Regions from separate parts of the Clostridium sardiniense genome, predicted to be linked through region 2. Evidence: predicted binding sites of a transcription regulator. Region 2 holds the regulator's gene; each other region holds the start of a gene.

Region 1 (10,984 bases), on a different contig from region 2:
TCTATGTTTCTTTTCATCAATTGAGTCTCCAAGTGCTTTTTCTGCAAGGAATACAGCAAGCTCTACTGCTTGTGTTTTAATCTCCGCTTGAGCCTTTGTACGCTCTCTATTAATTTCAACTTTAGACTTATCAATAATAGTTCCTGCTTCTCTTCTAGCATCCTCTACTATTTCTTTATAAACATTGTCTGCTTTAGTCTTATATTGACTAACAATTTCTTTTCCTTCTTCTTTAGCTGAACTGATTTCTCTTTCATTTTGAAGCTTTAATATTCTTGCTTTTTCTAAGTCTTCATCAGCTTTACTTATTGTATTTTCAATAAGATCTTTTCTTTGTTTTAAGATTTTATTTACTTTATCAAAAGCAAAATGTTTAACTAACCAAAATAATATAAGTAGATTTACTAGTGTTACTATCATTTCTGGTATGTTAATATTCATATTAATTTCCAAATTTAAAGCCTCCCTTCCAGGCTTATTAAAACCCTACTTTTTTTATAGTATTCAAATTTTAGTGGATACCAACAAATAATAAGATGAATGAAATTAGTAATCCGTATATTGCTGTTGTTTCTGCTAAGGCACAACCAATGAAGTATGTTGACATAAGCTTACCACTTGCTTCAGGTTGTCTTGCTATACTCTTTAATAGACTTGCTGTTGCATTACCAATACCAACACCTGCACCTACTGCTGCAATAACTGCAAGACCTGCACCTATTGCACGCATTCCTATTATAAATTCTGCTCCAGTCATAAATAATTCCTCCTTAATACTTTAAAAGTTTCTCTGACTAAAAATTGATTTTTTTGGGCTACTCCTCTGCTGTCATCTTTATATAAATCATTGTCAATATAGTAAAGATGAATGTTTGAAGAAATCCGTCAAATAAATCGAAGTATGCCATAAATGGCACTGGGATAGCTAATTGAGCAAACCAAGTTAAGTTACCTAATGCTTGTAATAGCAATTCAACAATTACTACTCCAACTGTAATGTTACCGAAAAGTCTAAAACTTAATGTAACTGGTAGCATTACTCTCTCTAGTATATTGATAGGTAATAAAGCTGGGCTTGGGTGAATATATCCTTTAAGATATCCAAAACCGCCATTCTTTATAATTGCATTTATTTGAACCATTAAGAATGTTGTTAATGATAGTACTAATGCAACACTATAATCTGCTGTTGGTGGTCTTAAACCTATAAGGTCAGTTATATTCATAAAAAATAAGAAAAGAACTAACGCACCGATATAAGCTGCAAATCCTGTGTATTTATCTCCCATAGTGTTCTTAGTCCAATTGCTAATTCCTTCAACAAAAAGCTCAATTATTGATTGACTTTTTCCTTTAGGTACTACTGAAAGATTTCTTGTCATTAGTATCAAAACAATGGCTACTATAATAATTATTCCCCATTGTTGTAACACAGTAGAGCCAATTTCTTTAAATAACGCTTCCACTCAATCACTTCCTTTCTTCATATTTAATTGCCATGAATAGAGAAATGAAGTTGGACATGTATCCAATAAGATAAAATACTATATTGAATTGGTTTTGCAATAATAACAATCCTACTATTGATACCATTATTATTCTTATTACAAAACTAACCATAAGCATAATACCTTTTAAACTCATGTCACTATTAATAGTCTTCTCAGTAACTGCACCACTTATTAAGAAATTTAAAATACTAATAATTGATCCCATTAAAAATGGGAAACAGTAATTTGCATTTATTAAATATGTAATTATAAGTCCCGCAGTAAGAATGATCCCACTACTTTTAAAAGTTTGTCTAAGTATTCCACTTAAATTTCCAACCATAATTTACCCCCTCGGCAATTATATTCTTAATTATAGTTTATATATTTTTTTGTCCAAAACTTGATTTTTAATTAAAATTTGTTATTTTTTGATTTTTAAGCAAAATTATCTTCTAATACTTCATGTTTACTGCTACTATATCCGTTTTATTTTATTTTTCACATTTTACAAATTGAATTTTTGTTATCTATTCAATTTTCTGAATATTTTGAAATTATATCTCTTTTTCATAGTCATAATAAATTGGTATTTCCAATAGAAATTTTAAAATATTTGATGTTATTTCCTATTTTTGATATATATAACCTATATAAGTATAATAATCACTCTATTAAAATAGTATTAGGTTTGAATAAAAAATTTTCCTCTTATTCAATGCATTATTATATTGTTAATACTGTTTTCACTTTATTCATATTTATTGTGTGTAAAATTAATATTTTTATAGCTTTTTTATTTTTTATTATTATTTTTCGATTTTTTTTAAATGTTTTCATAAAATTGTAGTATAATTTTTATATTTATTCAAAAATAAAAAAATATACCTTAGAACAAAATTCTAAGGTATATTTGTATAATTATACTTATATTTTTTTATAATTATCTTTCAACAACTAATGCTGTTCCCATTCCTCCACCTATGCAAAGTGTAGCTAAACCAGTTTTAGCATCTCTCTTTTCCATTTCATGAAGTAATGTAACTAATATTCTAGCTCCTGAAGCTCCAACTGGGTGTCCTAAAGCTATAGCTCCACCATTTACATTAACTTTGCTCATATCAAATCCTAAATCTTTAGCTACTGCTAAACTTTGAGCTGCGAATGCTTCGTTTGCTTCTACAAGGTCTATGTCTTTAACTTCTAATCCAGTTCCTTCTAAAGCTTTCTTTGTAGCATGGAATGGTCCGTATCCCATGATAGCTGGATCTAATCCTCTTGATCCATATGAAAGAATCTTAGCCATTGGCTTAAGTCCTAATGCTTCTGCTTTTTCAGCGCTCATTACTACAAATGCAGCTGCTCCATCATTTATACCTGAAGCATTACCTGCTGTAACTGTTCCTTCTTTTTGGAATGCTGGTCTTAATTTTGATAATCCTTCTATAGTTGCTCCAAATCTTGGGAACTCATCTGTATCAAATACTTTTGGTTCTCCTTTTCTTTGTGGTATTACAACTGGAACTATTTCGTCTTTGAATCTTCCTTCTTTTATAGCTCTTTCTGCTTTATTTTGAGAAGCTACAGCAAATTCATCTTGCTCTTCTCTTGTTAAATTCCATTCTTTAGCTATATTTTCAGCGGTAACTCCCATGTGGTAGTTATTAAATGCATCCCATAAAGCATCATTTATCATTGAGTCAACCATTTTTCCGTTACCCATTCTTTGACCCCATCTTGCAGTGTCTAAAAGATATGGTGCTCTTGACATATTTTCCATACCACCAGCTACAACTATATCTGTATCACCAGCTTTTATCATTTGAGCTGCTAAACTAACTGCTCTTAATCCTGATCCACATACTTTATTAATAGTCATTGCTGAAACTTCGTTTGGAAGACCTGCTTTTATTGTAGCTTGTCTAGCAACGTTTTGTCCAAGACCTGCTTGAATAACATTTCCCATTAAAACTTCTTCTACCATTTCTGGTTTTATTCCAGCTCTCTTTACTGCTTCCTTTATTACTAATGCACCTAAATCTGCTGCAGGAACATCCTTTAATGATCCTCCAAATGAACCTAGTGCTGTTCTTACCGCACTTACAATTACTACATCTCTCATTAATAAAACCTCCCAAATTTATAATTAACAAATTTCTTAATCTTTGTTAAACTCTTAACATACTTTTATTATAACCATTACTTTAATAATAATCAATAGTTTTTTGTTAAATTTTAAACAAATACTTTTTCAGACGATTTTTTCCCTTTTTCTTGCCTTTATATTATAATATTAATAAATTACATAATTTTTTTATATGAAGGAGTTTCTATTATGAAAAGAACTGATTTTATATCTTGGGACGAGTATTTTATGGGACTTGCACTTTTATCAGCTAAAAGAAGTAAAGATCCGAGTACACAAGTTGGTGCATGTATTGTAAGCCCTACTAATAGAGTATTATCTGTTGGTTATAATGGATTTGCATTTGGCTGCTCAGATGATAGCTATTCATGGGAAAGAGATGGTGATTTCTTAGAAACTAAATATCCTTATGTTGTGCATGCAGAACTTAATGCTATTTTAAATAATAGAGGTGTTTCACTTGAAAATGCAAAACTTTATGTTGCGCTATTTCCTTGTAATGAATGTGCTAAAGCTATTATTCAAAGTGGCATAAAGGAAGTAATCTATTTAAGTAATAAATATGCTGACACAGATGTAGTTAAGGCATCCAAGAGAATGTTTGAATCTGCTGGTGTGAGATTAACAGAACTTGTGCCATCTGTTAAGAAAATTGAACTTTCATTTGATGTAGATGATATCTAAAATTCTTATATTTCAAATTATAATATCTATAAAATCCCCTATTTCTTATAAAATAGGGGGATTTTATTATTTATTTTACTAATTATAAATCAAAGAAACTATTTAGTTCCGAATAATCTATCTCCAGCATCACCAAGGCCTGGTACTATATATCCTTGCTCGTTTAATTTTTCATCTATTTCAGCAACGAATATATCAACATCTGGATGTGCTTCCTTTACTGCCTTTATTCCTTCTGGTGATGAAATTAAACACATTAACTTTAAGCACTTTGCGCCTCTATTTTTAAGCATAGTTAATGCATCTACTGCTGATCCACCAGTTGCAAGCATTGGATCTACAACGATTATTTCTCTTTCTGCTATATCTTGAGGTAACTTACAGAAATATTCAACTGGTTGTAGTGTTTCTTCATCTCTATATAATCCAATATGTCCAACCTTAGCTGCTGGTATAAGTTTTAAAACACCATCTACCATTCCAAGTCCCGCTCTTAATATTGGTACAATAGCTAGCTTCTTTCCAGCTAACATCTTACATTTCGTTTTGCATACAGGTGTTTCTATCTCAACATTTTCAGTTGGAAGATTTCTTGTAACTTCATATGCCATTAACATTGAAACTTCTGAAACTAACTCTCTAAAATCCTTTGAGCCTGTTTCCTTACTTCTTATAAATGCTAACTTGTGTAGTATTAATGGATGATTGATTTCTGTAACTTTACTCATTTTTAAATTCCTCCAATATATTAATTAATTATTTATTATATTTTTCTTCTATAAGAGATATTTTATCTATTCTCTTTTGGTGTCTTTCACCTTCAAATTCTGAAGCTAAGAATGTCTTAACTATATCTATTGCAAGACCTGGTCCTACAACTCTTTCACCTAGAGCAAGAATATTTGCATTATTATGTTGTCTAGTTGCATGTGCACTAAAAGTATCTGAACATAATGCTGCTCTAATTCCTGGTACTTTATTTGCAGCTATACTTATTCCTATACCTGTTCCACAAACTAATATTCCAAAATCAAATTCTTTTGCTGCAACAGCTTCTGCAACCTTTTGTGCATATTCTGGATAATCACATGATTCGGTACTATAAGTACCAAAATCTTTTATTTCATACCCATTATCTTTTAAAAATGATGCAATTTCATTTTTTAAATTATATCCACCATGATCTGATCCTAATGCTATTTTCATAACGCCACCTCCAATTATTTTCATAAGTATTTTAATTTATAAAAAAAGAAAGTGTAGTATGTAATAAAAATATTACACACTTCCATCTTTCTTTAATTTAGCTATTATACGAGGAATTATATCCTCTAATTCTTTATATATTTTATGATAAACAGAAATTGTGCTGCCGTAAGGGTCAGTTATCTCCCCTGTAACGCCAGCATATTCACATATTGAAAATACTTTCTCTTTATAATCTGGATAATTATTTTTTATAAAGTCTCTACCGTAATTAGTCATTGTTAAAACAATATCAGCCCTTTGAAGCATATTCCTATTTAATTGAATAGCTTCTTTATCCTGAATATCTATATCTAATTCTTCTTTTATTAATTCTACCGAATTTTCAGTCACGAAGCTTCCTGGAACAATAGTAATGCCAGCTGATTTAGCTCTTAAACTTTTATCACTATTCAGTTTATTAAATATTTCTTCTGCAATTGGGCTTCTACATGTATTTGCTGTACATACGAAGAGTACTTTCATAAAAAAACCTCCAAACACTATTACACATTTATAACATCATGGCCTGCTGCCTTACTTAATCTATTCATTATAGCAACGCCTAAGCCCTCTTCATTAAAAGCCTCTGCAAGTATTATATCTACATCTAGATCATTAAAAGATCTTAAGGCTTCGAAAAGATTTGATGCAATTTCTTCTAAATTGTTTTCTTCTCCAAGAATAACCTTTTCTCCCTTAGGATATCTATGACTATTCTCTTTAGTTATGAGTATTCCTACTCTCTTTCCATCATCTATATAATTTTGTACCATTTCATTAATTTTTTCAATAGTTTTTTCTTTATTTCCTTTTATAATTTTAAGCTTTGCATTTGGCGCATAGTGTCTATACTTCATGCCTGGTGCTTTTGGTTTAAATTCTTCTGAATTATTAAGTAATCCTTTATCAATTGCTATGTTTTTATCTATTTCTCTTAGCATTTCTAAAGTTAGTCCACCTGGTCTTAAAACTACTGGAGGATATACAGTGCAATCCACTATAGTAGATTCTAACCCAACTTTACTCTTTTGTCCACCAATTATATAATCTACTCTTCCTGTAAGATCTTCAATGCATCGTTCAATGTCTGTTGGACTTGGTCTTCCACTTATATTAGCAGATGGTGCTGCAATAGGAACTCCTGATTCCTTAATAAGTTCTAATGCCACTTCATTTGATGGCATTCTAATACCTATAGTATCTAGATTTGCACTTGTCTTCATTGGTATTATATCCTTTTTCTCTAATATTAATGTCATCGGTCCTGGCCAAAATTTATCCATTAATTTAGTTGCAACCTCAGGAATATTTTTTGCATATTCACTTATATCTTTTGAAGCAACATGTATAATTAAAGGATTATCTTGTGGTCTTCCCTTTGCTATAAATATTTTTTCTACACTTTCTTCTTTTAAAGCATTTGCTCCTAATCCATATACAGTTTCAGTTGGAAATGCAACTACTCCTCCATCTTTTATAACTTGTGCTGCTTCTTTTATGTACTTTATATCATTAGCTCCATCTAAAGTAGCAATCTTTGTTTTCAAAGTTAATTCCTTCTTTCTAACTTAAAGTTTGCCCACGCGCAATTTTTATATTTTCAATACAAGCTTCAGTATAGTCTGCCTTAACACAATATTTAAATACCTCATCTAGAAAAGGATATTTCTTTAGTCCACCTTTCTTCACTATTTGAAAATAGTAAATTTCATCTGGATCTAATCTTTTTATTTTATCATATAGTTCAGCTACTTCTGGATATCTTTTTAAAAATCCTTTTGATATTAGCTTCATTCTTCTATTTCTAACTTTTGCATTACTAACTAATATTATCTTCATATAATCTTCCATACCATCAGTATGAACTATGGCTATAGTATCGCATAATATTGTGTTAGTTTGGCTAAATAATCCGCTCGTAAACTTTAGTCTATTATTTTTATATTTAAATTCAAGCTTTGTATAATCCCTTTTTTTTAAAACAGCAAGTATTATTAAAAGCTCTAAAATCAGCACATAAAATATAAAAAATTTTGTTTTGATATCTGTTAGCCATAATGTAGTTGGCAATAACAAAGCTAATATACCCATGTATATATAAAATCTTTTTATGGCTTTTTTTTCTTTTTTTAATGCTTTATAAATATCCATACTTTGCCCCTTTATATATTCTAAAAGCCTTACATTATCAATGCAAGGCTTTTTTAAAATTACTGCTCTGTATTTCCCATTTGTTTCATTTTTTCAGCTTGGTCAGCAGTTATAAGTGCATTTATAACTTCATCTATATCTCCATTTAAGAACATTTCCAATTTATAAAGAGTTAATCCTATTCTATGATCTGTAACTCTCCCCTGTGGGTAATTATAAGTTCTTATTCTTTCACTTCTATCCCCTGTACCAACCTGTGATTTTCTATCCTCTGCAATACCTGCTGCTCTTTCTGCTTCTGCTTGTTCATATAGTCTTGCTCTTAAAACTTTCATAGCCTTTTCTTTATTTTTAAGCTGTGATTTTTCATCTTGACATGATATTACTATACCTGAAGGTATGTGTGTAAGTCTTACTGCTGAGTCAGTTGTATTAACACATTGTCCTCCATTACCGGATGCTCTAAATACATCAAACTTAATATCTTTATCATTAATTTCAACTTCTACATCATCAACTTCTGGTAATACTGCAACTGTAGCAGTTGATGTATGTATTCTACCACTTGATTCTGTATCTGGAACTCTTTGTACTCTATGAACTCCACTTTCATATTTAAGTCTTGAGTATGCACCATGACCTTTAATCATAAATACAACTTCTTTAAGTCCACCAATTCCAGTTTCATTAGTACTCATAAGTTCAACAGTCCATCTGTTGTTTTCTGCATATCTTGTATACATTCTGAAAAGGTTAGCTGCAAATAATGCTGCCTCGTCTCCACCTGCACCTGCTCTTATTTCTACAAATACGTTCTTATCATCATTTGGATCTTTTGGTAATAGTAGAATTTGTATCTCTTTTTCTAATTCTTCTTCTCTTTTCTTAAGCTCATTAATTTCATCGTTAAGCATTTCTTTCATTTCTTTATCTGATTCAATCTCAAGCATTTCTTTATTATCTTGTAAATCTTCTATAACTTTTCTATATTCCTTGTAAGCTCCAACTATTATTTCTAAATCGGCATGTTCCTTACATAGTTTTCTCCACTCGTTTTGGTTTGCCATAATTGAAGGATCACTAATCTTTACTGATAATTCATCATACTTGTTTTCTATGAATGCTAATTTATCTAATAACATTTTATCCACTCCGTATTATCTAATTTCATATTTAAACATTATATCACATATTATAATCCTTTTTCAACAAGGGTAAAGTTTCCTACAACTACCCTATCATGTCCTGCTAAGTCCTTTATAACTCTTACATCTTTAAAATTATTTTCTTCCATAAGCGTTTTTACCTCATCTCCTTGATCATGCCCAATCTCAAAGGCTAATATTCCTTTTCCCTTTAAAAGAATTTTACTTTCATTAACTATTCTTCTATAGAAAATAAGTCCATCTTCTCCTCCGCTTAAAGCACTATGAGGTTCGTATCTTTTAACATCATCCATTAAAGTTCTTATTTCTTCTTCCTTTATATATGGAGGATTTGAAACAATGATATCATATTTCTTATCTTCATCTATAACAACTTTCAATAAGTCACTTTTAATAAATCTTATTCTATCTTCTAATTTATGTTTTTTAATATTTTTAATTGTGATTTTTTCTGGTTTTTCAAAATAATCTATTTCATCTACATTAATATTTTTTCTGTAGTGTGCAAGTGATATACCAATAGCACCACTCCCTGAACATAAATCACATACATCTAACTTTTCATCATCATCTATATGATTTAAAACTTCTTCAACTAATATTTCTGTATCTCCTCTAGGAATTAATACACCCTCTTCAACATCGAAGTCTAATCCCATGAATTCACAAGAACCTAAAATATATTTAATTGGCATCTTCAATTTTCTTTTCTCTATAAGCTCTAGATACTTTTTCTTATCATTATTATTTATATTTTCTTCACCATGAGTTAGTATATAAAGCCTATCTCTACCTATTATATATCCTAATAATAATGTAGCATCTAATCTTGCATTTTCCTTATCTACATTTAATAATATCTTTGTTCCTTCATCTAAAAGTTCTGTTATTGTCATTTCTTCCTCCGGTAACCCTTCAGCCGCTCTTAAAGATCTAATTGCAACTTCTATCTGTGAATCATCTGGCTCTCTTGTTGTAATCTCTTGTAATTTTAATCCTGGAGCTGCAATAATTTTTGCTAGCTTATTATCAGACTTTCCAAGCCATTTTATAAGCTCATAAGTTATTCCTGACACAACTGGTATTAGTATTATTCTAAGTAATAGCCTTTCAAAAAAACTTCCCCATCCAGTAAAAGCAAAAACTATTATACTTACAAACATTATAAGGAATAAAAAATTTGTTCCACATCTTGGGTGAAACCTTGAATATTTCTTTACATTTTCAACCTTTAAGGGTTCTCCAGATTCATAACAAAAGATAGTCTTATGCTCAGCACCGTGATACTGAAATAACCTATATATATCATCTAATTTACTAATTCCCCACATATATAATAGCAATATTCCTATTCTAATAGCTGCCTCTATCATATTAAGACCTATGCTAGATATGTTGAGTTTAGAAAAAAGTGAAGCAACTCCTGTAGGTATTGCAATAAATAAAAATGCTGAAAGTATAAATGAAATAAACATCGTAAAAGTAATTATTACATCATTACTTTTATCTCCAAACTTCTTTTTAAGCCAATCTTCAAAAGCTGATGGTTCAGTATCTTCAAAAAAAGAGGCTGAATAATTTAATGATTTTATTCCTTGTATTAAAGAATCTATAAGTATAAAGCCACCTCTTATAAATGGCATATTTAATATCTTGTATTTTTTTGTAATTGGTGTAATTTTTCTGACTTCAACTTCGATGTTACCATCTTCTTTTCTTACGGCTGTTGCCATTCCTTTACTACCTCTCATCATTACACCTTCAATAACAGCTTGACCACCCACGTCACATTTCTTCAATATATATCCCCTCCTTATTTTTGGTTCTTATATTTAAAGTAACACTCTCCACATAATGATTCATAATGAACATCACCTATATTATCTATAGCAACTTGCTCACCTTCAAATACAAATCTATCATTTATCTTTCTCGCATTTACTACAGCTTTGTTACCACATTTACATATAGTTTTCATCTCTTCTATACTATGTGCAATTAATAGTAGTCTTTTACTTCCTTCAAAACCTTCCATCTTAAAATCAGTTCTTAGACCATAACATATTATAGGAATATCTAGTGTTACTGCAACTTCAAAT
Region 2 (10,984 bases):
GGCATATAAGATATGTAGGTAAAGATGTTGCAAAAAAAATACAGGAAACGGGATTAACTTTAGAGGAATTTATGAAAAAATAAGAATATATAATTATATAAAGATTAAGCCCAATAGACATAAGGGGCAAGGCGTTAGTCATAGTAAGTGAAGGTACATAAAAAATACCTTCATTTATTTTTGTATATAATTACTAGTGCTATTATTTATAAGAAGTATATATAAATATTGTTAATATATACAGATCAAATATATTAATTTTAGATTACTATTTCAATTTTTTGTAATAAAAGCATTTAAAAGTGGTACAATAAAACAGTGGACTAAGGTAATTTAAAAATAAAAGTAATTAAAGAAATAATTACCTTAGATTGAAATAGTAAAACCTTTTCTGAAATAATTAGCAACTTGTCCAGAAGTATAACATATATTTTATATGATGATTATAGTAAGATGAAATTAAGGTTTAAATTTGATAAGGAAGTGATGTTTAAATGATGATGAACACTCACATGATGATAGCCGATTATATATTAGACAATCTTAGAGAAGATAGATCACATTTAATAAATAGAAAAAGATTTATATGGGGAAACATAAAGCCAGATTGTGCTTCAAGATATAAATTTAAAAAGCATTATTATACAGAAAGTATAGATATGATAGTTGATATGATAGATAGATTATCCTCTCTTTCTATAACTGAGATAAATAACGAAAGCAGTATAGGAAAGTTTAGTGGAGAACTAGGGGTTATCTGTCACTTCTTGACTGACTATTATTGCTTGCCTCATTTTCAAAGATGGGAATTTAAAAATGCAATAAAACCTCATATTCTTTATGAGAGAGAACTTTCAAAAGTTGCAAAAAATTATAAGATAAATGTTATAAAGAATAATAGGGTGCAAATAGATAATGTAAGAGAATTTATAGATAAGACTTTAGAGTTATATCAATTAGAAGAAGGCTTTACAAATGATTTGAATTTTGCTTACTATGTATGTAGTAATGTTTTTAATATGATTATTGAATCAATAGTTGCAAATGAAAAAGAAAATAGAGTAGCTATATAAGGATTTTAATATATCTAGGGAATATTTAGTTATATTGAAAATTTACTTGTAATAAGGAATGAAATATAAAAAATAGGTCAAATTGAGGGTTAAATTGCAAAACGATTCACAATTTTAAATTATATAATTATGATATAATTTAAATATATTTGGAGGATGAGTGGAGTGATGTAATGAAGTTAGAAGCAAAGTATCTGAATGATATACTACTTCTAGTGTGGGCAGTTTTATTTATAACCATTCCTTTGCTTGTGAATAATGAAAAAAAGGTAATTTGGCAAATCATCATAACTGCAATTATGTTAGCACTAAGTCTTATTATTGAAAATTTTAAAAAACATGAAAGTGTATGAGCATAAAATAGTTTTTACTATTTTATGCTTTTTTTATTTTTTAATGTTGACCTTTTTAGTAAGAAAGCATATAATGAACATATGAACAATCATTCATATGAAAGGAAGATTTTTATGAGTAATAATTCAATAGATAAGTGTAATTGTAATATAATACATCAAGATAGAGTGGATTATACAAAAGAGAGATTACCAAAAGAAGAAACTTTATATGATTTAGCAGAATTATTTAAAGTATTCGGAGATACAACAAGAATAAAAATAATATGTGCGCTTTATGAAAGTGAAATGTGTGTATGTGATATAGCGGCTCTTCTAAACATGACTCAATCAGCAGTATCTCACCAATTAAGAACATTGAAAAATGCAAGATTAGTTAAGTTTAGAAGACAAGGGAAAGTTGTTTATTATTCATTAGATGATGAGCACATTATGAGAATATTTAATGAAGGATTAAATCACGTAAATGAATAAAAGGAGGAAATTTTTATGGAAAGCAAGAGGTTAAAGCTATCATTAAATGGATTAGATTGTGCTAACTGTGCTGGTAAGATTGAAAGCATTGTTAGTAAGTTTCCAGAGGCGGAAGAGGTAACTTTAAATTTTTCATTTAAACTTTTAATAATTAAATATGATGCAAACATTGATGAGAAAGATATGATCGATAAAGTTACTAAAGTAGTTAAGGATTTAGAACCTGATGTTGATGTAGAAAAATATTCATTAGCATCAAAACCTGTAAAGAATAGTGAATCACATTGTAGTGGTGGAGTTTGTACTGGGCATAATCATGATGGGCATGACCATCATGAACATGGACATGCTAATAAAGTTAAAGAAAATAACCAAATTAATGATAGTAAGTTTATTGGGTTTATAAAGGAAAACATTAGACTTATTGTTGGTATTATACTATTTATAGTAGGAATGATACTAAATGAGAATGCAATAATATTAATAATTTCATACTTCTTTGTTGGAGGAGAAGTGCTTCTAAGTGCTTTAAGAAATATCCTTAAGGGAAAAGTATTTGATGAGAACTTCCTTATGAGTATAGCAACTATTGGAGCTATAGCAATTGGTCAATATCCAGAAGGGGTAGCAGTTATGTTATTCTATGAAATAGGGGAATTATTCCAAGGCTATGCAGTTAATAGATCAAGAAATTCAATATCAGAACTTATGGATATAAAGGCTGAATATGCAAATCTAGAAAAAGATAATAAAATGATTAAGGTTTCACCAGAGGAAGTTAAAATAGATGATATAATCATAATAAAGCCAGGTGAAAGAGTACCACTAGACGGAATAATAATATCAGGTAATACTTCAATAGATTCATCAGCATTAACTGGAGAATCAATGCCAGTAAGTAAGACAAGTGGAGATGAAATACTTGCAGGATGCATAAATAGTACTAGTACTATAAAAGTTAAAGTGACAAGCGAGTTTGAAAATTCAACAGTTGCTAGAATTTTAGAGTTGGTACAAAATGCAAGTAGCAAAAAAGCTTCAACAGAAAAGTTTATAACTAAATTTGCAAGATACTATACACCAATTGTAGTAATATGTGCATTAGCATTAGCTATATTACCTCCTTTAGTAACAGGAGATGGTAATTTTAGCGAATGGATATATAGAGCATTAATTTTCTTAGTTGTTTCTTGTCCATGTGCATTAGTAGTATCAGTACCTTTAGGATTATTTGCTGGAATTGGAGGAGCATCTAAGAAAGGTATATTAGTTAAAGGTGGAAACTATTTAGAATCTTTAAAAGATATTGAGACAGTAGTATTTGATAAAACAGGAACACTAACTAAGGGTGTATTTAAGGTCAATAAGATAAATAATATAGATATTTCAAAAAGTGAACTTTTAAAATATGCAGCTATTTGTGAAAGTTATTCTAATCATCCAATCGCAAAATCAATAGTTGAAGAATATAAAGTGTCAACTAATAAAGATTTAAGTGATATAGTGATTGATAGTAATGAAGAAATATCAGGAAAAGGTGTTGTAGCTAAAGCGTTAGGACATGTAATACTTGCAGGAAATGAAAAATTAATGAAAGCTAACGATATAGAAGTTACCAAGGAAGAGAATATTGGAACTATAGTATATATAGCTGTTGATAATGAATATAAAGGAAATATAATAATATCTGATCAAATCAAAAATGATACAAAAGATGCAATTAGGGAATTAAAAGAGATTGGCGTTAAAAATATAGTAATGCTAACTGGAGATAGTAAAAAGGTTGCAGAATCAGTTGGTAAAGAAATTGGAATAGACAACATTTATTCAGAGCTTTTACCAAATAATAAGGTCGAAAAGGTAGAAGAACTTTTAAACCAAGAAAGAAATGGTAAGCTTGCTTTTGTTGGAGATGGTATAAATGATGCGCCAGTACTTGCAAGAGCAGATGTTGGTGTTGCAATGGGTGGAATAGGATCAGATGCAGCGATAGAAGCAGCAGATGTTGTATTAATGAAAGATGAGCCATCAGCATTAGTAGATGCTATTAAGATAGGCAGAAAAACTAATAAGATACTATGGCAAAATATAATATTCTCATTAGGAATAAAAGTATTAGTATTAATACTAGCGACTATAGGAGATGCAAATATGTGGGAAGCAGTATTTGCAGATGTAGGAGTTACTTTAATTGCTGTTTTAAATTCAATGAGAGCACTTAAAAACTAAAATATAATATCTTAATAGGATTAGTTGTTAAGATAAAAAAGATCCCAATTACTTGGGATCCTTTTTTATTCCTAATAGTATAAAAGATTATATTAAATAGACGTTGTATTACATAATTTAAACTTAACAAATATATATGGAGAGATGGAGACAACCCACATTGTTATTGAGAAGTATTTTAATATTGTAAAATAATTAGATGGTAGTAGCTTTGAGAATATAAGATAAATTATTAGTGCGCCACTTATTCCAATTAAACACTTTATCAAATGATTAATAAAGCTTCCTTTAGGATCAAAATTAATATATTTTCTTTCTATTATTAATGAAGCAATAAATCCTATAAATGCTCCAAGGGCTTTACTTAAATCGTTGCTTGGAACAAATATTCCTATAACTATAAAAAGTATTAAAGAATAAATCATTAATTTTGCTGATTTATCAAAGGATGAATTAAATATTTTATTTGATATAAAAACAGATAGTATTCCTATAAATGTCCCAGCTATTACATCTTTTGGCCAATGAACACCTAAATATAGTCTAGATAAAGGAACCATAATAAGCATAAAGATGCCAAGTATCCATACATATACATTTCTATATTGATTCATTATAAAAGCAAAGGTAGTTGCATTTGCCTGAGAGTGACCTGAAGGAAATGAACTTCCAGTTGCAGTAGAAATTTCGTTACTTAGTATACCATCTTGTCCTATTGGACGAGGGGAGTTAAAGAACCCTTTAAGAATATTATTAAGGGAAAATGAAAATATTATAGCATATAAAAACTTATAGCCTAAACGCTTATTAACACACCAAAACAATAAAACAGAAAAAGTTATTCCGATTACTGGACCACCAACATGAGTTATAGTACTAAAGAAGAAATCAAGAAAAGGATTTGCAAATCCTTGTATATATTGTATTATTTCCATAAGTTAAATCCTCGCTATTATAAATATTAAAATAAATATCATTATATCCTATGAAAGCCTTATAATACAAGTAATTCCATTGACAAAGTATATAAAGCTAAGTATAATTTACTACGGTAAATCTTTCAGGCAGAACAGATGGGTAGCATACAGGATAATGAATCCTGTTATAAAGTCATATATAGACTTTATATCTGAAGCAAAGTTTATATATAAGTCTATACTTATATATAAACTTTATTTTTTATAACGAAAAATAGATTATTTTTATTGTTTTTATGATAATATAATAATGTTAGTTAAAAAATTTTACTCTAAATTTAGAGTTTTTAAACAAAAGTTGTTAATAATATATATGAACATTGTTAAAAAAAAGATTAATTAAGGAGAATACAGTATGGAAAAAAAGAAAAATATTTCTATGGCTGTTATCAAGAGATTGCCTAAATATCATAGATATTTAAATGAGTTATTAAATAATGACGTTGATAGAATATCTTCAAAGGAACTTGGAGAAAAGATAGGCTTCACTGCTTCACAAATACGTCAGGACTTAAATTGTTTTGGTGATTTTGGGCAGCAAGGATACGGCTATAATGTAAGAGAACTTACAAATCAAATAAGCACTATACTTGGATTAGATAAAGAGTATAATGCAATAATTATAGGTGCTGGTAATATAGGTCAGGCGATTGCTAATTACACTAGATTTGGGAAGATGAGCTTCAATTTAAAGGCTATATTTGATGCAAATCCTAAGCTTCTAGGAATGAGAATAAGAGATGTTGAAATACAGGATATAGATAATTTAGAAAGTTTCTTAAGCAATAATAGTGTAGATGTAGGTGTTATATGTGTACCTAGAATAAATGCACAAAAAGTTTGTGATACTTTAGTCCGTGGTGGTGTGAAAGGAATATGGAATTTTGCGCCAGTTGATCTTGCGGTACCAGATGAGGTAACTGTAGAAAATGTACATCTTAGTGAGAGTTTATTAACATTAATATACCTACTGCATGATAAAAATGACAAAATAAAATAGTAAATAAAAGGATTTTGTTAAAAATTTTTCATCAATTCACAGAATTATATTGCAAAAAATTTAACAAAGTATTATAATTGTAATTGAAGTTGAAAGGCTTCAATTATTTTTTAACATCATTTGTTATAATATTAACAAACATCAAATTTTTTGATGATTTTGTTAAGTTTTTACAGATGAAATCGATGGTATAGGGTATCGTTTGTATCATGAAGTTTAATTTAATTATGAAAATATAAATAACGTAATTATAAAGGGAGGGCTTTATTAATGGAATTAAAAAATGTGCTTCTTGAAAAAGAAGGAAATTTAGCTATCGTAACAATTAATAGACCAAAGGCATTAAATGCTCTAAACTCAGAAACTTTAAAGGATCTTGACACTGTAGTTACTGATCTAGAAAAAGACAATAACATAACATGCGTTATCCTAACTGGAGCAGGAGAAAAATCTTTTGTTGCAGGAGCAGATATTTCAGAAATGAAAGATTTAAACGAAGAGCAAGGAAGAGAATTTGGAGTTTTAGGAAATAAAGTATTTAGAAGATTAGAAAAATTAGACAAGCCAGTTATAGCTGCAATCTCAGGATTTGCACTAGGTGGTGGATGTGAACTTTCAATGGCATGTGATATAAGAATAGCTTCAGAAAAAGCTAAGTTTGCTCAACCAGAAGCAGGTCTTGGAATAACTCCTGGATTTGGTGGAACTCAAAGACTAGCAAGAATAGTTGGAGAAGGAAAAGCAAAAGAACTTATTTATACATGTGACATGATCAAAGCTGATGAAGCTTTAAGAATAGGATTAGTAAATAAGGTAGTTCCTCTAGAAAACTTAATGGAAGAGGCAAGAGCTATGGCAACTAAGATTATGGCTAATGCACCAATTGCTGTTAAGTTATGTAAAGATGCAATAGGAAGAGGAATGCAAGTTGATATAGATGAAGCAATCATGATAGAAGCAGAAGATTTTGGTAAGTGCTTCAGCACAGAAGACCAAGTTGAAGGAATGACTGCTTTCATGGAAAGAAGAGAAAAGAACTTCCAAAATAAATAAATTTTAATAATAATTATAAATCACTAAAAAGAATCAAGGTGTATTGATTAGGAGGGTAATTTAAATGAATTTCCAATTAACTAGAGAACAAGAATTAGTAAGACAAATGGTTAGAGAATTCGCTATAAACGAAGTAAAACCGATTGCAGCTGAAATCGACGAAACAGAAAGATTCCCAATGGAAAACGTTGAAAAGATGGCTAAGATAGGTATGATGGGAATACCTTTTGCTAAAGAATTAGGCGGAGCTGGTGGAGATGTACTTTCATACATACTAGCAGTTGAAGAATTATCAAAAGTATGTGGAACAACTGGAGTTATACTTTCAGCTCATACTTCACTTTGTGCTTCATTAATAAATGAATTTGGTAAGCCAGCACAAAAAGAAAAATATTTAGTGCCACTTGCAAAGGGAGAAAAAATCGGAGCATTTGGTTTAACTGAACCAGGAGCAGGAACAGATGCAGCAGGACAACAAACTACTGCAGTTTTAGATGGAGATAACTACATCTTAAATGGTTCAAAGATATTCATAACAAATGGTGGAGTTGCTGAAACTTTCATAATATTTGCTATGACAGATAAGAGCAAGGGTACAAAGGGAATATCAGCATTTATAGTTGAAAAAGACTTCCCAGGATTCTCAATTGGTAAGCTTGAAGATAAGATGGGAATTAGAGCATCATCAACTACTGAGTTAATAATGGAAAACTGTATTGTTCCAAAGGAAAACTTAATTGGACAAGAAGGTAAAGGATTCGGAATAGCTATGAAAACTCTAGATGGTGGTAGAATTGGTATAGCTGCTCAAGCATTAGGTATTGCAGGTGGAGCTTTAGAAGAAGCTGTTAACTACATGAAAGAAAGAAAGCAATTCGGTAGACCACTTTCAGCATTCCAAGGATTACAATGGATGATAGCTGAAATGGATACAAAAGTTGAAGCTGCAAGACATTTAGTATATAAAGCAGCATGCTTAAAGCAAGCTGGACTTCCATATTCAGTTGATGCTGCAAGAGCAAAATTATTTGCTGCAGATGTTGCAATGGAAGTTACAACTAAGGCAGTACAAATCTTCGGTGGATATGGATACACTAAAGAATATCCAGTAGAAAGAATGATGAGAGATGCTAAGATAACAGAAATCTACGAAGGAACTTCAGAAGTTCAAAAGATGGTTATCGCAGGAAGCAAGTTAAGATAGGGGAGGCCTTTTAAGAATGAATATATTAGTTTGTTTAAAACAAGTTCCAGATACAACAGCGGTTAAAATAGATCCTAAGACAGGTACACTTATAAGAGATGGAGTACCATCAATCATAAACCCAGAAGATAAGCATGCTTTAGAAGCTGCACTTCAAATAAAAGATAAATCAGGAGCAAAGGTTACTGTAATTAGTATGGGACCTCCTCAAGCTCAAAGCGCTTTAAGAGAAGCACTATGTATGGGAGCTGATGAAGCAGTTCTTATAACAGATAGAGCATTTGCTGGAGCAGATACACTTGCTACTTCAAAAGCATTAGCTGGAGCAATTAAGAAATTAGAATATGATATTATATTCGCTGGAAGACAAGCTATCGATGGAGATACAGCTCAAGTTGGACCAGAAATAGCAGAGCATTTAAATATTCCTCAAGTAACTTATGTTCAAGGAGTTACAGTTGAAGGAGATAAAGAATTATTAGTAAACAGAGCATTAGAAGATGGATATGAATTAATAAAGGTTCAAACACCATGTCTTTTAACTGCAATTGAAGAATTAAATCATCCAAGATATATGAATGTTGGATTAATATTCGATACAGTTGATAAAGAAATAACTATATGGTCAGCAGATGATATAGATGTAGATAAGGCTGAACTAGGACTTAAGGGTTCACCTACAAAGGTTAAGAAGTCAATGACTAAAGAAGTTAAGGGTGCTGGAGAATTAGTAAAAGAAGGACCTAAAGACTCAGTTAAATATGTTATCGGAAAATTAAAAGAAAAACACTACATCTAAATTTTGGGAGGTAATTGAAAATGAATATAGCAGATTACAATGGCGTATGGGTATTTGCTGAACAAAGAGAAGGCGAATTACAAAAAGTATCATTAGAATTATTAGGCGAAGGTAGAAAAATTGCAGATAAACTAGGAGTTAAGCTTACAGCTTTATTACTAGGTAAAGATATAAAAGGATTAGCTAATACATTAGGAGAAAATGGTGCTGATGAAGTTATCGTTGCGGATCATGATGAATTAGAACATTATACAACTGATGGTTACACAAAGGTTATTTGTGATTTAGCTTCAGAAAGAAAGCCAGGAATATTATTCATAGGAGCTACTTTCATAGGAAGAGATTTAGGACCAAGAGTTGCAGCTAGATTATCAACAGGATTAACAGCTGACTGTACTCAATTAGATGTTGTAGTTGAAAACGGAGACCTTTTAGCTACAAGACCTGCATTTGGTGGTAACTTAATGGCAACAATTGCTTGTCCAGATCACAGACCTCAAATGGCTACAGTAAGACCTGGAGTTTTCTCAAAGGTTGAAGAAAAGAACACTAACTTTGAAATAGAAGAAGTAGAAGTTAACTTAACTAGTTCAGATATAAGAACTAAAGTTGTTGAAATAGTAAAAGAAGCTAAAGAAGTAGAAGATATAAGTGAAGCTAACTTCATAGTAGCTGGTGGTAGAGGACTTGGAAGTAAAGAAAACTTTGAAAAACTTTATGAATTAGCAGAAGTTGTAGAAGGATCAGTTGCAGCTTCAAGAGGTGCTATTGATAAAGGATGGATAGAAAGAGATTACCAAGTTGGTCAAACAGGAAAAACTGTAAGACCTAGCATATATATTGCATGTGGTATTTCAGGAGCAATTCAACATGCTGCTGGTATGCAAGATTCAGATATGATCATCGCTATCAATAAGGATGAAACAGCTCCAATCATGAAGATGGCTGACTATGCTATCGTTGGAGATATAAATAAGGTTTTACCAGAACTTATCGCTCAATTCAAAGAAGCAAAATAAGATTTTCAACTTGAATTTTAGGAGGGTATTAATATGAAAAAGATATTTGTTTTAGGTGCAGGAACTATGGGAGCTGGAATTGTTCAAGCTTTCGCACAAAAAGGTCACGAAGTAATAGTTAGAGATATTAAAGACGAATTTGTTGAAAGAGGAATCGCAGGAATTAACAAAGGTCTTACAAGATTAGTTACTAAAGGAAAAATGACAGAAGAAGTTAAAGAAGAAATCTTAGGAAGAATTTCAGGAACAACTGACATGGCTTTAGCTGCAGATTGCGACTTAGTTGTAGAAGCTGCAATAGAAAACATGAAGATCAAAAAAGAAATCTTTGCTGAGTTAGATGAAATCTGTAAACCAGAAACAATCTTAGCTTCAAACACTTCATCATTATCAATAACAGAAGTTGCATCAGCTACAAAGAGACCAGATAAAGTTATCGGAATGCACTTCTTTAACCCAGCTCCAGTAATGAAGCTAGTTGAAATTATTAGAGGAATAGCTACAAGCCAAGAAACATTTGATGCTGTTAAAGAGTTATCAATAGCAATCGGAAAAGAGCCTGTAGAAGTTGCAGAAGCTCCAGGATTTGTAGTAAATAGAATATTAATCCCAATGATAAATGAAGCATCATTTATTCTTCAAGAAGGAATAGCTTCACCAGAAGACATAGATACAGCTATGAAATATGGTGCAAATCACCCAATGGGACCTTTAGCTTTAGGAGACTTAATAGGATTAGATGTTTGCTTAGCAATCATGGACGTTTTATATACTGAAACAGGAGATACTAAGTATAGAGCATC
Region 3 (10,984 bases), on a different contig from region 2:
TCAGTACATATGTTTAATACATTTATAGGGGTGTCAAAGTATGGATTATATAAGGCTTTAGGACTGTTCTTTAAAGTTTTAGGTTCAGTATCATGTCTGTACTTTTTATCATTAAGTACACCAATGGTTGATATACTTTCAGTACTTGAAAAGCTTAAAGTACCAAAGCTTATGATAGAAATGATGGGACTTGTATATAAGTTTATTTTTATACTTCTAGATACAGCAAATACTATGTTTACGGCTCAAAACTCAAGACTTGGGTATGTGAATTTAAGATCAGGATATCGTTCTTTAGGTGCACTTGCATCTACACTTTTTATTCGTTCCTTTAAAAGGGCAAATGATCTATACATATCATTAGAATCAAGAGGATATGATGGAGAGCTTACTGTACTCCAAGAACCATATAAAAAGAGTGGAAAGATATATATTGCAGCAATAGTTATAAATGTGATTTTGCTAGTGATTGCATTAATGTTAAAGTATTAGAAGACATAGGAGGAGAAGATAAAAATGTATGAAAATATAATTAAATTAGAGGGTCTTCATTACAAATATCCTGATGGAACTAATGCATTAAATGGGATTGACATGGAGATAAAAAAAGGTGAGGTAACAGCTATATTAGGTGGAAATGGAGCAGGTAAATCAACTTTATTTCATCACTTAAATGGAATAGTAAAACCTACTAAAGGAAGAGTTTTATTTAATGGAAGTCCTATAGATTACTCAAGAAAAGGGCTTATAAAGCTTAGACAATCTGTTGGAGTTGTATTTCAAGATCCAGATAGTCAGTTATTTTCAGCTAGCGTGTATCAAGATGTTTCTTTTGGAGCAGTTAATATGAAGCTTCCAGAAGATGAGATTAGAAGACGTGTGGATAATGCAATTAAAAGGACTGGGATAGAGCATCTAAAAGATAAACCAACTCACTGTTTAAGTTTTGGCCAAAAGAAACGTGTAGCAATTGCTGGAGTATTAGTTATGGAACCGGATGTTCTTATATTAGATGAACCAACAGCAGGGCTTGATCCAGTTGGAGTTAGTGAGATAATGAATCTTTTAAAAGAGACTCAAAAAGCTCTTGGTATATCAATAATTATATCAACTCATGATATAGATATAGTTCCACTTTTTTGTGATAATGTATATGTTATAAATGAAGGAAAAGTAGTTTTACAAGGTACTCCAAAGGAAGTGTTTAATGAAAAGAAGGCCATTAGAAGTGTTAAGTTAAGGCTTCCACGTATTGGTCACTTAATGGAGATATTAAAAGAGAAGGATGGCTTTGGCTTTAAAGATATTCCTGTTACAATTTCAGGTGCAAGAGAAGCTATAAAGGCTTGGAGAGATGAAAATAAATAGTATTGTGTTCTAGGATATTTCCTGGGACACTTTTTTTATTTATATACTTATAAATAATTTAGAAAATATTATATGGATTAATTATACATAAATGTTTATTATCAATATATGAGATGATGAATAGTTATTTTATATTTAAAAATAAAAGCATAATTGGAGATTAGATATGAGTTTACGTATTGAAACAGAAGGATTGATTATTAGAGAACTTGAAGAATTGGATTCAAAAGATTTTATTGATATTTTTAATGGCCAATTTAGAGGAATAAATGGAGCATGGGGAAGTGATGGAAGTAATAAAAATCAGTATTTCTTGGATTAATTTATTTTCTTAGATAATTAATAACCTTAATAAATAGAAAAAGGATACTAAAATCAATATCCTTTTTCTATTTTATCTTTTAAAAAATTAGTGCAAACAAATAATGTTGATAAAAGTGATGAAAAACCAGTTAATAGTAATACCGTATCAAAATCTGAGAAGATATTTTCAATTATTATATTTGATAGGACTGATGATATAAAAAATAATGAGATCCATATAGTTACTGTTAGTAAAATCCATAATATAATATATTTTTTCATAGTAGTGCCTCCTAGATACATATCGGATATTTTGTTAGATACATTATATTATAATTACAAAGCAAATATTAATAAAAATGTAGTTTAATACCATTTAATGTTTTGGTAAAGTATATTTATATATAAAATAATATTTTACACAGAGAGAAGTGAAAATAAAACTGGAGGAAAATTATTAATGATAAAAATAGGATGCTTAGCAAGATTTTTTAATAGATATGAAGATGAAGTTATCTTTGCTAAAGAAAATAAATTTGATTTTATGCAACTATGGTATGACAATAGAGGATTACGCTTACATGAAGCTGATAAAGAGTTTATTGATACAATAAATAAGTACAAGTTTCCTACAATTATTCATGCAGTTCTAAATATAAATGAATTTAAGGAACATATACCAAAATTATTAGATATATTAAATAAATTAAATAATAAGGAATTAATAATTCATCCAATTTGTGAAAATGAGATAATTGATGAAAAAACAATATATAAATTAGATGAAAGTATTAAATATGCTTTAGATATATTTAATACAAATGGTATTACGGTGTATTTAGAAAACAATAGCAAATTGGATCCAATATTTACAGATACTCATGAGATAGAAAAGATATTTAATCAAAATAAAGATTTAGAATTTTTATTAGATGTTGCACACATAGACGATCTTAATCATTTACAGGAGATGATTAAGATTAAGAAACCTAAAATACTTCATATCTCAGATAGAAGATTTAATGTGATTCATGAACATTTGCCTATAGGAAATGGAGATATAGATTTTGAGTATATATTTAGTAATTTATTACCTGAATATAATGGGAAGATAATACTAGAAATTGTAAATAGTAATTTAGATATAATAAATTCAAAGAAGATTATAGAAAGTTTAATAGATAAAAATATTAAATCAACTAAGTGAGATTAATTTATATGAGTTTACGTATTAAAACAGAAGATTTAATTATTATAAAATATATTTATAGATAAAATAATATTTTACACGGGAGGAAAGAAATATGAAAAGTATAGTAAAAAATATATGCATATTTATAGGGTGTCTTTTTATAATTTGGTTTTTATATTATAACTTTTTAGGAGATATAGTTTCTAGAGTTATTTCAGATGCGCCATTAGCATATTTGTCTATAATGGTTATTATAGCAATAACGTTATTTATAATTGTTAGATCCATTATAGATAAGAAATTTAATAAGGGGTATATTGATATAATAGCTATTATGTATTTTATTATAATAATGATTTTAACTTTTTTTAAAGGGAATTATTCAGGTGTAAATCTAAATCCTTTTGAAATAATAAATGAATTTAATGATTATTTTGGACATGCATTGCTTCTTTTAATTTCTAATATATTTATATATGTACCAGTATCAATTTATATTAAATTTAAAACAAGAATCAGCAATAAAAATCTAGTATCAGTTTTTTTAGTCTATATAATAATTGTAGAAATTACTCAATTTACTTTAAATAGAGGAATCCTTGATATAAATGATATAATAACAAATACTTTAGGTTTTACTATGGGAATATACATTTATAGTTGTATTGTAAGAATGATTAAATCAAAGAGTAAATATTTAGAATGTAAATCAGTATTAGATTAGCTTATGATAGTGATTAAATTATTAGAGGATAAGAATTACTTTCTTTAGTCTATAAACATGAAGGTATTATACATTAAATCTAATATCTATAATTATATATATTAAGTTTTTACATTATAAATAAATTTATATTAAAAATATGTAGTTTAAACATGAAACATACAGTTTCAATATGAAAAATGTGGTAGAATAAATTTTAAATTTTAACTAATGGTAGTGGTGGTTTGTTGATTATTTAATGGGGATAGTGGATAAATTCAAATTGCGTTTTACAAAATTAAGGGGGAAATTAAAATTGAAGTTAACTTATGAAATAAGTAAAGAAAGATATAAGGAGATATTAGAAAAATCCTTAAATGGAAAACTTGAATCACTAAATACTATGAAGAGAAGTAAATTCTATAAGATACTTTTAGCTATTGTTATACCACTATTCGCTTTTCTGCTTTTGATAACCATATTGACAGCTGGGACAGATCTAGCAATAAAAGTATTTTCAAAAATGTTATTCTATATAGTTTTAATTTTTCTCTATTATGAACTATTATTTAAGATTATACCTAAAATTCAAAAGAAGATATTAATGAAAAAGGGAAATTCTTTAATTGAAAATAAATTATCTAATATCAATAAATTAATAAAAGCTGTAATAGAAATTGATAAAAAGAGTATGAGATTCTATGATGAGTTAAAAAGTGAAGAGATAGCTTATTGTTCGATAGATACAGTAAATATTTTTGAAGATTTTATTCATATTAAATATTTAAAAAATGATGTTATTGATATTCCTTTAGAAGCATTTAATAATGAAGATGAATTAGAGAAGTGTTATAAAATAATAAAAGAAAATATAAAGAGTTGCAAAAGTGAAAAGTTAACTATAGATAATGCTGATATTACTTATATAAGATCAGAAGATGATATTAGAAACTTAAATAAATATATTTTTACTACAAAAGAAGGCAAGATTGGTATAAAAGCAACTAAAGCGGTGTTTTTATATTCTTCAATATTAGTTGCTGTTTTAACTATAATTCTAATTGCTTGTCTAAGTAGCTTTAAAGCTGCTTATATATCTATAATATTCTTTGTTATAGTAATACTTATTGCAAGAACAAGGTGGTCAACAGGTCGAATAAAAAGGATAACATTAGAACAAGATATTAAATATTTTAATAACAAAAACAAAAATAGAAGTATTACTTTTAAAGAAAATGGTATTCAATTTTATCAAGAAGATAATATTTGTACTATTAAGTATGAGGCAATTAAATCCATAGAGGAATCAAATGGATTAATATTATTAAAGAATAATTTATTGATTGCGTATATACCAAATAGACTTTTTAAGAGTGAAGGAAAACAAAAAGTAATAAATATATTGAAAAGTAAATGCAATATTTTATAAAAACATTAAAATATTACTTTAAATTGACTTTTAGATGAATTATATATATGATTTAGGTTGAAATATAAACTATTGTATTTCTGATGGAGGTAAATATATGGCTAGAAACCAAAATGGTAATGGAAATTTCCATTATAATAATACAGAGAAAAAAGATAAGAATTTTATGTATGCAGATATGAAAAGAGCCAATTGTTATAATTGTAATTTTGCAGGATCAAATTTTGATTATGTAAGCTTTAGAGGAGCACATTTTAAATCATGTAGTTTCTTAAATGGTACTTTTAAGGGAGCAGAATTTGTTGGTGCAAACTTAAAGGGAAGTAAGTTTAAAGAAGCAGTATTTGAAAATACTATTTTTGATTCAGTAAAATTAGATGGTGCTAACTTTAAGGATGCAACATTTAAAAATACTATATTCTTAGGAACTGACTTAAAGGCTGCTAAGAATTTAGATAGAAGCAATAAAGAGATTAGAATATTTGAAGAAATGCCAAAGATAGAAGTTAGCGAAGAATTAAGAAATGCAGTTTTAGGTGCAATGGAAAATGAATTCGTTAAGAAGGCAAGAATTTTAGATACAAAAGATGGAGACATAAATTTACTTAATCTAATGATTTTATTAGAAAACTTTGATGAAAAAACTTTAATTGAAGGATTAAATAAGATACAAACAGAATTAGATAGAGATTTCCATACTTTAAGTTACATAATTAGATATTTAAATAAGTAATTAGTAGTTATAAAAAGATTAGATATTTTATTAATAGGTTCAGATTTAAGGTATAAGATGACCCGATTAAGTAAAAATCATAATTAAAATCACATGTGCATTCGCATGTGATTTTTTTTGTTTTTTGATAATTATATTTTATGTAATATATTGAAATATATGGTTAATGGTGTTATATTTATAACATAATGTTATAAATATAACACATTAAGGAGGAATTCTTTTGAAAAAGTCTAAAGTTAAATCGTGGTATGGAATTTTAGGATTTTCTGGATTTGGTGGTTTCGCAGGAATATTAAACTCTAGCTTCTACATGTTCTTTATATTCTTCGCATTCTTTAGTTTCTTTTGGGAAGGTAAGATAAATTACGAATTAGATGATGAAAGGCTTCAATACAATATAATGAAAGCAAAGAGTACATTATTTGATATTTCATCTATTCTGATGATAGTTTGTATTTTAGCATTTAATAATGGAGTTACTGCCGAAATTTTTAAAATTATACTATCGTTATACTTTGAATTCTTAGCGATTGGAAAATCATTTTTAACATATTACTATGAAACAAAAGGTATGTAGATATGGGAGGTTTTATATGTAACTTAAAAAAATTTAGGCTTTTATCAAATCTTACTCAAGAAGAACTTGCTGAAAAAGTAAATGTTAGAAGGGAAACAATATCTCATTTAGAGGCTGCAAGATATAATCCATCATTAAAACTAGCAATTCAAATATCAAGAGCAGTAAAAGCACCAATAGAAGAAATATTCCAATTTGAAGATATTAATTAAAAAGGGGTGAATGTTTATGAGTAAAAAATTTATTATAATAATATTTGCAATAACAATGATTATCTTTTTACCTGTATCCTTCTATCTTGTTCAAAACAATATTATAACTATATTGGTGAGAAATATAATATTTGCAGCATTAATAGGTGTATACTTGCTGTCAATGAATTTTTTAGTAAAAGATAAAAAGAAAAATTAAAAAATATATAGGGAAAGAATAGAGTATTGATTAAAGAAATTAATACTCTATTTTTAAATGTTAATTTATTACCGTGATTTAAGGTGTGATTTAATATATTTGCACCTCAAAACGGAACCAGCTGATATTTTATCTAGTCTTTTTTAAATTTTGAAATAATTTAATTGTGGTATAAATATTATTTATTTATGTAAAACACTATGGTAAAATATAGTGAAAATAAGCTTGATTATATTAGGCTATATAGGGGTTTGAGATGGGGATTTTATTAATTGAAGATGATATTAAATTAAAACAATACATTAGTGAATATTTAGAAGCCTATGATTACAGTGTAACAGTAATAGATGATTTTGAAAGGGTCATGGAAACTGTTGAGGAGATAAGTCCAAGCTTAATAATATTAGATATTAATTTACCTAAGTTCGATGGATTTTATTTTTTAAAACTGATAAGGAAAAAGTATAAAACTCCAGTAATAATACTTTCAGCTAGAAGTGAAGAGGGAGAGCAGATAAGAGGTATGGAACTTGGTGCAGATGATTATGTTACAAAACCATTTGTTATAGGTATATTGCTTGCCAAAATTAATGCTTTATTAAGAAGAGTAAGTGAATATAAAGATGATTCTAGTGATGCAAATGCTATAGATGAAAATGGTTTAAATTTAATTCATGAAAGTATGAAATTAAAGTATAAGGGAGAGATAATAGAGCTTACAAAGAATGAATATAGAATATTAAATATACTATTACAGAATAAAAATAAAGTTATAACTAGAGAAGAGATACTAGAAGCTTTATGGGATGATACTACATTTGTTGATGATAATACTTTAACTGTTAATATGACTAGGGTTAAGAAGAGATTAAGTGATTTAGGAATAAATAATTGTATTGTAACAAAAAGAGGGGTTGGGTATGTCTTTAATGGAATTGATAATTAGAGTATTTAAGATAAAGAGTAGAGATTTATTAATATTTACAATAAACACTTTTATAATATTATTATTTTACTATTTATTCTTTAAAGATAGTGAAACATTATATCCACTAATACTTAGCATAACTGTGATAATTGTATATTTTATTATTGAAGTTATATCATATAAAAAATTTATAGAGAAACTAGAGGATAGCAAGGTAAGTCCTGATTATAATAATGCAGATATTAATTATAGAGAAGAAGAAATATTAAGTGTAATTAGTGATGTACATAAGCATTATCTTAATGAGATATATACATTGAAACAAGAAGTTAGAAATAGAGATATAGTATTTTCTAAATGGATTCATAATATGAAAACTTCAATAACTGTAATAGATTTAGCATGTGAAAAAAGTAATTTGGATATAGGAAGTAATAAATATACTAAGGATATAAAAGAAGAAAATAATATGCTTAAAAAGAATCTAGAAGAGTGTTTAAATGTAATAAGATTAGATGATTTTTCAAGAGATTATATAACTGATAAGTGTAATCTTAGTGAGTTAATAAATAATATGGTTAATTTAAAAAAGAGAGATTTTATATATAAGGGTGTATTTCCTAAGGTTTTTATAGATAAAAATATATTTGTTTATACTGATAAGAAATGGTGTGCATATATGTTAGAACAAATAATATCTAATGCTATAAAGTATTCAAAAAATGAAAAAGGAAATAAAATAGATATATTTGCTATAGAAGAAAAAGATAAAATAAAACTATCAGTAAAAGATAGCGGAGTAGGAATAAGAGAAGAGGATTTACAGAGAGTATTTGATCCATTCTTTACAGGAAGTAATGGAAGAGAAGATAGAAATGCAACAGGTATAGGTCTTTATATGGTGAAGATAATAGGAGAAAAACTTGGACACAGTGTTGAGATAGAATCGGAATTCGGAGTAGGGACAACAGTTAAGATTATATTTAGAGATGAAAGTGTTATCTAAGTTTATTAGAAATAGGTTTATAAAATTTCTAATTAATATTTATAATTTATAAAATTTAATTAGAAACTGACATTTGAATTAGACTTAATATTAATTGAAGTATAAAAATGTTATTAATAATTATAAACCTTTCAAAAATGTAAGGTTATGTAAGGGGAATCCATTTGAGAGTTATGGGTTCCCCTTTATACTAAGATTATAGATAGAAAATAAATATAATTTTTGGTATAGAGAAAGGGAGAAAAGTATGGAGATTTTAAAAGTATGTGATTTAACTAAAGTTTATAGTTCATATAAAGGAGCAAAAGAGGTTAAAGCTTTAAATGGATTGAACCTATTAGTAAATAAGGGTGAATTTGTTGGGATAATGGGTCCAAGTGGGAGTGGTAAAACAACATTGCTTAATATTCTTTCGGGAATAGATAAGAGTACATCAGGAAAAGTTGTTATAAATAATGAGAATATAAGTAATATGAAAAAGGATAAATTAGCTTTATTTAGAAGATCAAATATGGGATATATATTTCAGGATTTTAACTTATTAGATAGTTTGACATTAGAAGAGAATATAGGCTTACCACTTATTTTAGATAAAAAGAATACAAGAGATATTAAAATGCGTGTTAATGAGCTTATGAAGTTTTTTGATATAGACGGATTAAAAAACAAATATCCATATCATATTTCAGGTGGACAAAAACAAAGGGTAGCAGCTGCAAGAGCTTTAATAAGCGATCCTTCTATAATATTTGCAGATGAACCAACTGGAAATTTAGATTCAAAGTCAGCTAATAATATAATGAATACAATAAGTAAGATGAATAATGATATAAATAGTACAGTCTTAATGGTAACTCATGATCCTTTTGCAGCATCTTTTTGTAAGAAAATTATATTTATTAAAGATGGAGAAATCAAAATGGAAATTACATCAAATGGTGATAGAAAGAAGTTCTTTGATAAAATACTTGAAGTTCAAAGTGTTATAGGAGGACAAAACTAATGAAGTTTTCTTCTATAGTACGTAAGAATTTTATTTATAACTTTAATAAGTATATATCATTTTATTTTGTTAATTCAATGATTATAGCAATGCTATTTATGTATGGAAGTTTATTATTTAATGAAACAATCGTAGATAGTATAGGAAAGACATCACTATATGAGACAGTTAATATGGCATTGTTTGGAATTATACTATTTTCTATAGTTTTTATTACTTATACTAATGTAGCTTTCTTAAAAAATAGAGGGAAAGAGTTTGGAATGTATCTAACATTAGGTATGACAACGAAGGATTTAACTAAGCTTATTTTTGTAGAGAACTTAGGAATAATGTTAGCATCATTAGCAACTGGAATTTTAGGTGGAACTATATTCTCAAGATTATTTTATATGGGGTTAAATAAGGTATTAAATAGTGCTGAAATTCCATACTCAATTAATTATAAGAGTTTCTTACTTAGTATAGGAATTTTTGCATTAATATTTATAGGAAATTTTATATTTAATATATTCTATATAAAAAGAGTATCAATAATAGATGTTATAAAGTCTTCAAAGAAAAAGGAAGCAGGAAAATCTAACATATTTATAGGATTAATATCTTTGGTGGCATTAATTATATCATGCTACTGCTTACCTAAGGTTATGCTTGGAGAAATATTAGATGGCAAATCCTATATGATTGCAATTTTCGTAGGGCTAACTTTAATATGCCCATATATGATTATAGGTTCAGGAATAGCTGTAGTAAAAAATATATTAAGTAGATTCCCTAAATTATATAATAATAATTTATTAGTTTTATCAAACTTATCTCATAGATTTACAGCATATAAAAACATATTGTATATGGTATCACTTTTAATTGCTGGTGCAATATTCTTTGTTGGATATAGCTACTCTCTATACACATCAGTTAGAGAGTTTACTGATATAGGAAATCCTTATGATATTATGTTTGTTGAAACAGCTCAATATAATAAAGCTGATAAGGATAAGGTTAAAGAAGTAATAAAAGATAATGATGGAAAAATGGAAAAGTATGATGTATTAGAGTATGTAGAAGTACCGAGATTTAAAGAAGATGATGGTATGATAACATATTATAGTGATAAGGAGTCTATAGTAAGTGAGACAAATTATAATAAGCATATGGGAACGGAGATTGATGTAAAACCAAGTGAAGCTACTTATATAAGTTCATTAGATGAAAAGGTAGTAGATTTTCCATCATCTATTTTAACTATTATGGATAAAGATCAATTACAGAAAATACAAGATGTATCAGCAGAGAATGGGTATAAATTAAGCAAAGATGAGTATGAG

Evidence for each region. Region 2 encodes Rex, which represses fermentation and respiration genes when NADH is low (regulators of the CRP and FNR family bind a similar motif). Its sites were predicted from a motif close to ATTGTTAANNNNTTAACAAT; they were not measured.
Region 1: K5V21_RS09710 (acetyl-CoA C-acetyltransferase) is a predicted target of Rex. The motif match lies at 3,715-3,734, and genes of this name have one in related genera.
Region 3: K5V21_RS07810 (DUF3796 domain-containing protein) is a predicted target of Rex. The motif match lies at 5,916-5,935, and genes of this name have one in related genera.

Annotation. Positions count from the first base shown of each region.
Region 1 covers NZ_JAIKTU010000007.1:53,897-64,880, reverse strand. Annotated here, with positions in the region: gene K5V21_RS09730 (F0F1 ATP synthase subunit B) at 1-441, opposite strand, end outside; gene atpE (ATP synthase F0 subunit C) at 512-757, opposite strand; gene K5V21_RS09720 (F0F1 ATP synthase subunit A) at 816-1,466, opposite strand; gene K5V21_RS09715 (hypothetical protein) at 1,471-1,833, opposite strand; gene K5V21_RS09710 (acetyl-CoA C-acetyltransferase) at 2,434-3,612, opposite strand; gene K5V21_RS09705 (deoxycytidylate deaminase) at 3,826-4,320, shown strand; gene upp (uracil phosphoribosyltransferase) at 4,419-5,048, opposite strand; gene rpiB (ribose 5-phosphate isomerase B) at 5,077-5,526, opposite strand; gene K5V21_RS09690 (low molecular weight protein arginine phosphatase) at 5,599-6,051, opposite strand; gene K5V21_RS09685 (L-threonylcarbamoyladenylate synthase) at 6,072-7,115, opposite strand; gene K5V21_RS09680 (hypothetical protein) at 7,132-7,719, opposite strand; gene prfA (peptide chain release factor 1) at 7,779-8,861, opposite strand; gene prmC (peptide chain release factor N(5)-glutamine methyltransferase) at 8,912-10,684, opposite strand; gene K5V21_RS09665 (thymidine kinase) at 10,699-10,984, opposite strand, start outside.
Region 2 covers NZ_JAIKTU010000003.1:78,237-89,220, reverse strand. Annotated here, with positions in the region: gene K5V21_RS03880 (M15 family metallopeptidase) at 1-83, shown strand, start outside; gene K5V21_RS03875 (zinc dependent phospholipase C family protein) at 495-1,073, shown strand; gene K5V21_RS03870 (hypothetical protein) at 1,247-1,426, shown strand; gene K5V21_RS03865 (ArsR/SmtB family transcription factor) at 1,541-1,900, shown strand; gene K5V21_RS03860 (heavy metal translocating P-type ATPase) at 1,916-4,129, shown strand; gene K5V21_RS03855 (phosphatase PAP2 family protein) at 4,222-5,064, opposite strand; gene K5V21_RS03850 (redox-sensing transcriptional repressor Rex) at 5,462-6,106, shown strand; gene K5V21_RS03845 (short-chain-enoyl-CoA hydratase) at 6,377-7,159, shown strand; gene K5V21_RS03840 (acyl-CoA dehydrogenase) at 7,224-8,363, shown strand; gene K5V21_RS03835 (electron transfer flavoprotein subunit beta/FixA family protein) at 8,380-9,162, shown strand; gene K5V21_RS03830 (electron transfer flavoprotein subunit alpha/FixB family protein) at 9,183-10,181, shown strand; gene K5V21_RS03825 (3-hydroxybutyryl-CoA dehydrogenase) at 10,215-10,984, shown strand, end outside.
Region 3 covers NZ_JAIKTU010000005.1:222,248-233,231, reverse strand. Annotated here, with positions in the region: gene cbiQ (cobalt ECF transporter T component CbiQ) at 1-492, shown strand, start outside; gene K5V21_RS07845 (ATP-binding cassette domain-containing protein) at 517-1,368, shown strand; gene K5V21_RS07840 (hypothetical protein) at 1,535-1,690, shown strand; gene K5V21_RS07835 (hypothetical protein) at 1,744-1,953, opposite strand; gene K5V21_RS07830 (TIM barrel protein) at 2,132-2,878, shown strand; gene K5V21_RS07825 (VanZ family protein) at 2,976-3,587, shown strand; gene K5V21_RS07820 (hypothetical protein) at 3,883-4,995, shown strand; gene K5V21_RS07815 (pentapeptide repeat-containing protein) at 5,093-5,728, shown strand; gene K5V21_RS07810 (DUF3796 domain-containing protein) at 5,952-6,308, shown strand; gene K5V21_RS07805 (helix-turn-helix transcriptional regulator) at 6,311-6,520, shown strand; gene K5V21_RS07800 (hypothetical protein) at 6,537-6,719, shown strand; gene K5V21_RS07795 (response regulator transcription factor) at 6,976-7,665, shown strand; gene K5V21_RS07790 (sensor histidine kinase) at 7,640-8,653, shown strand; gene K5V21_RS07785 (ABC transporter ATP-binding protein) at 8,901-9,656, shown strand; gene K5V21_RS07780 (ABC transporter permease) at 9,656-10,984, shown strand, end outside.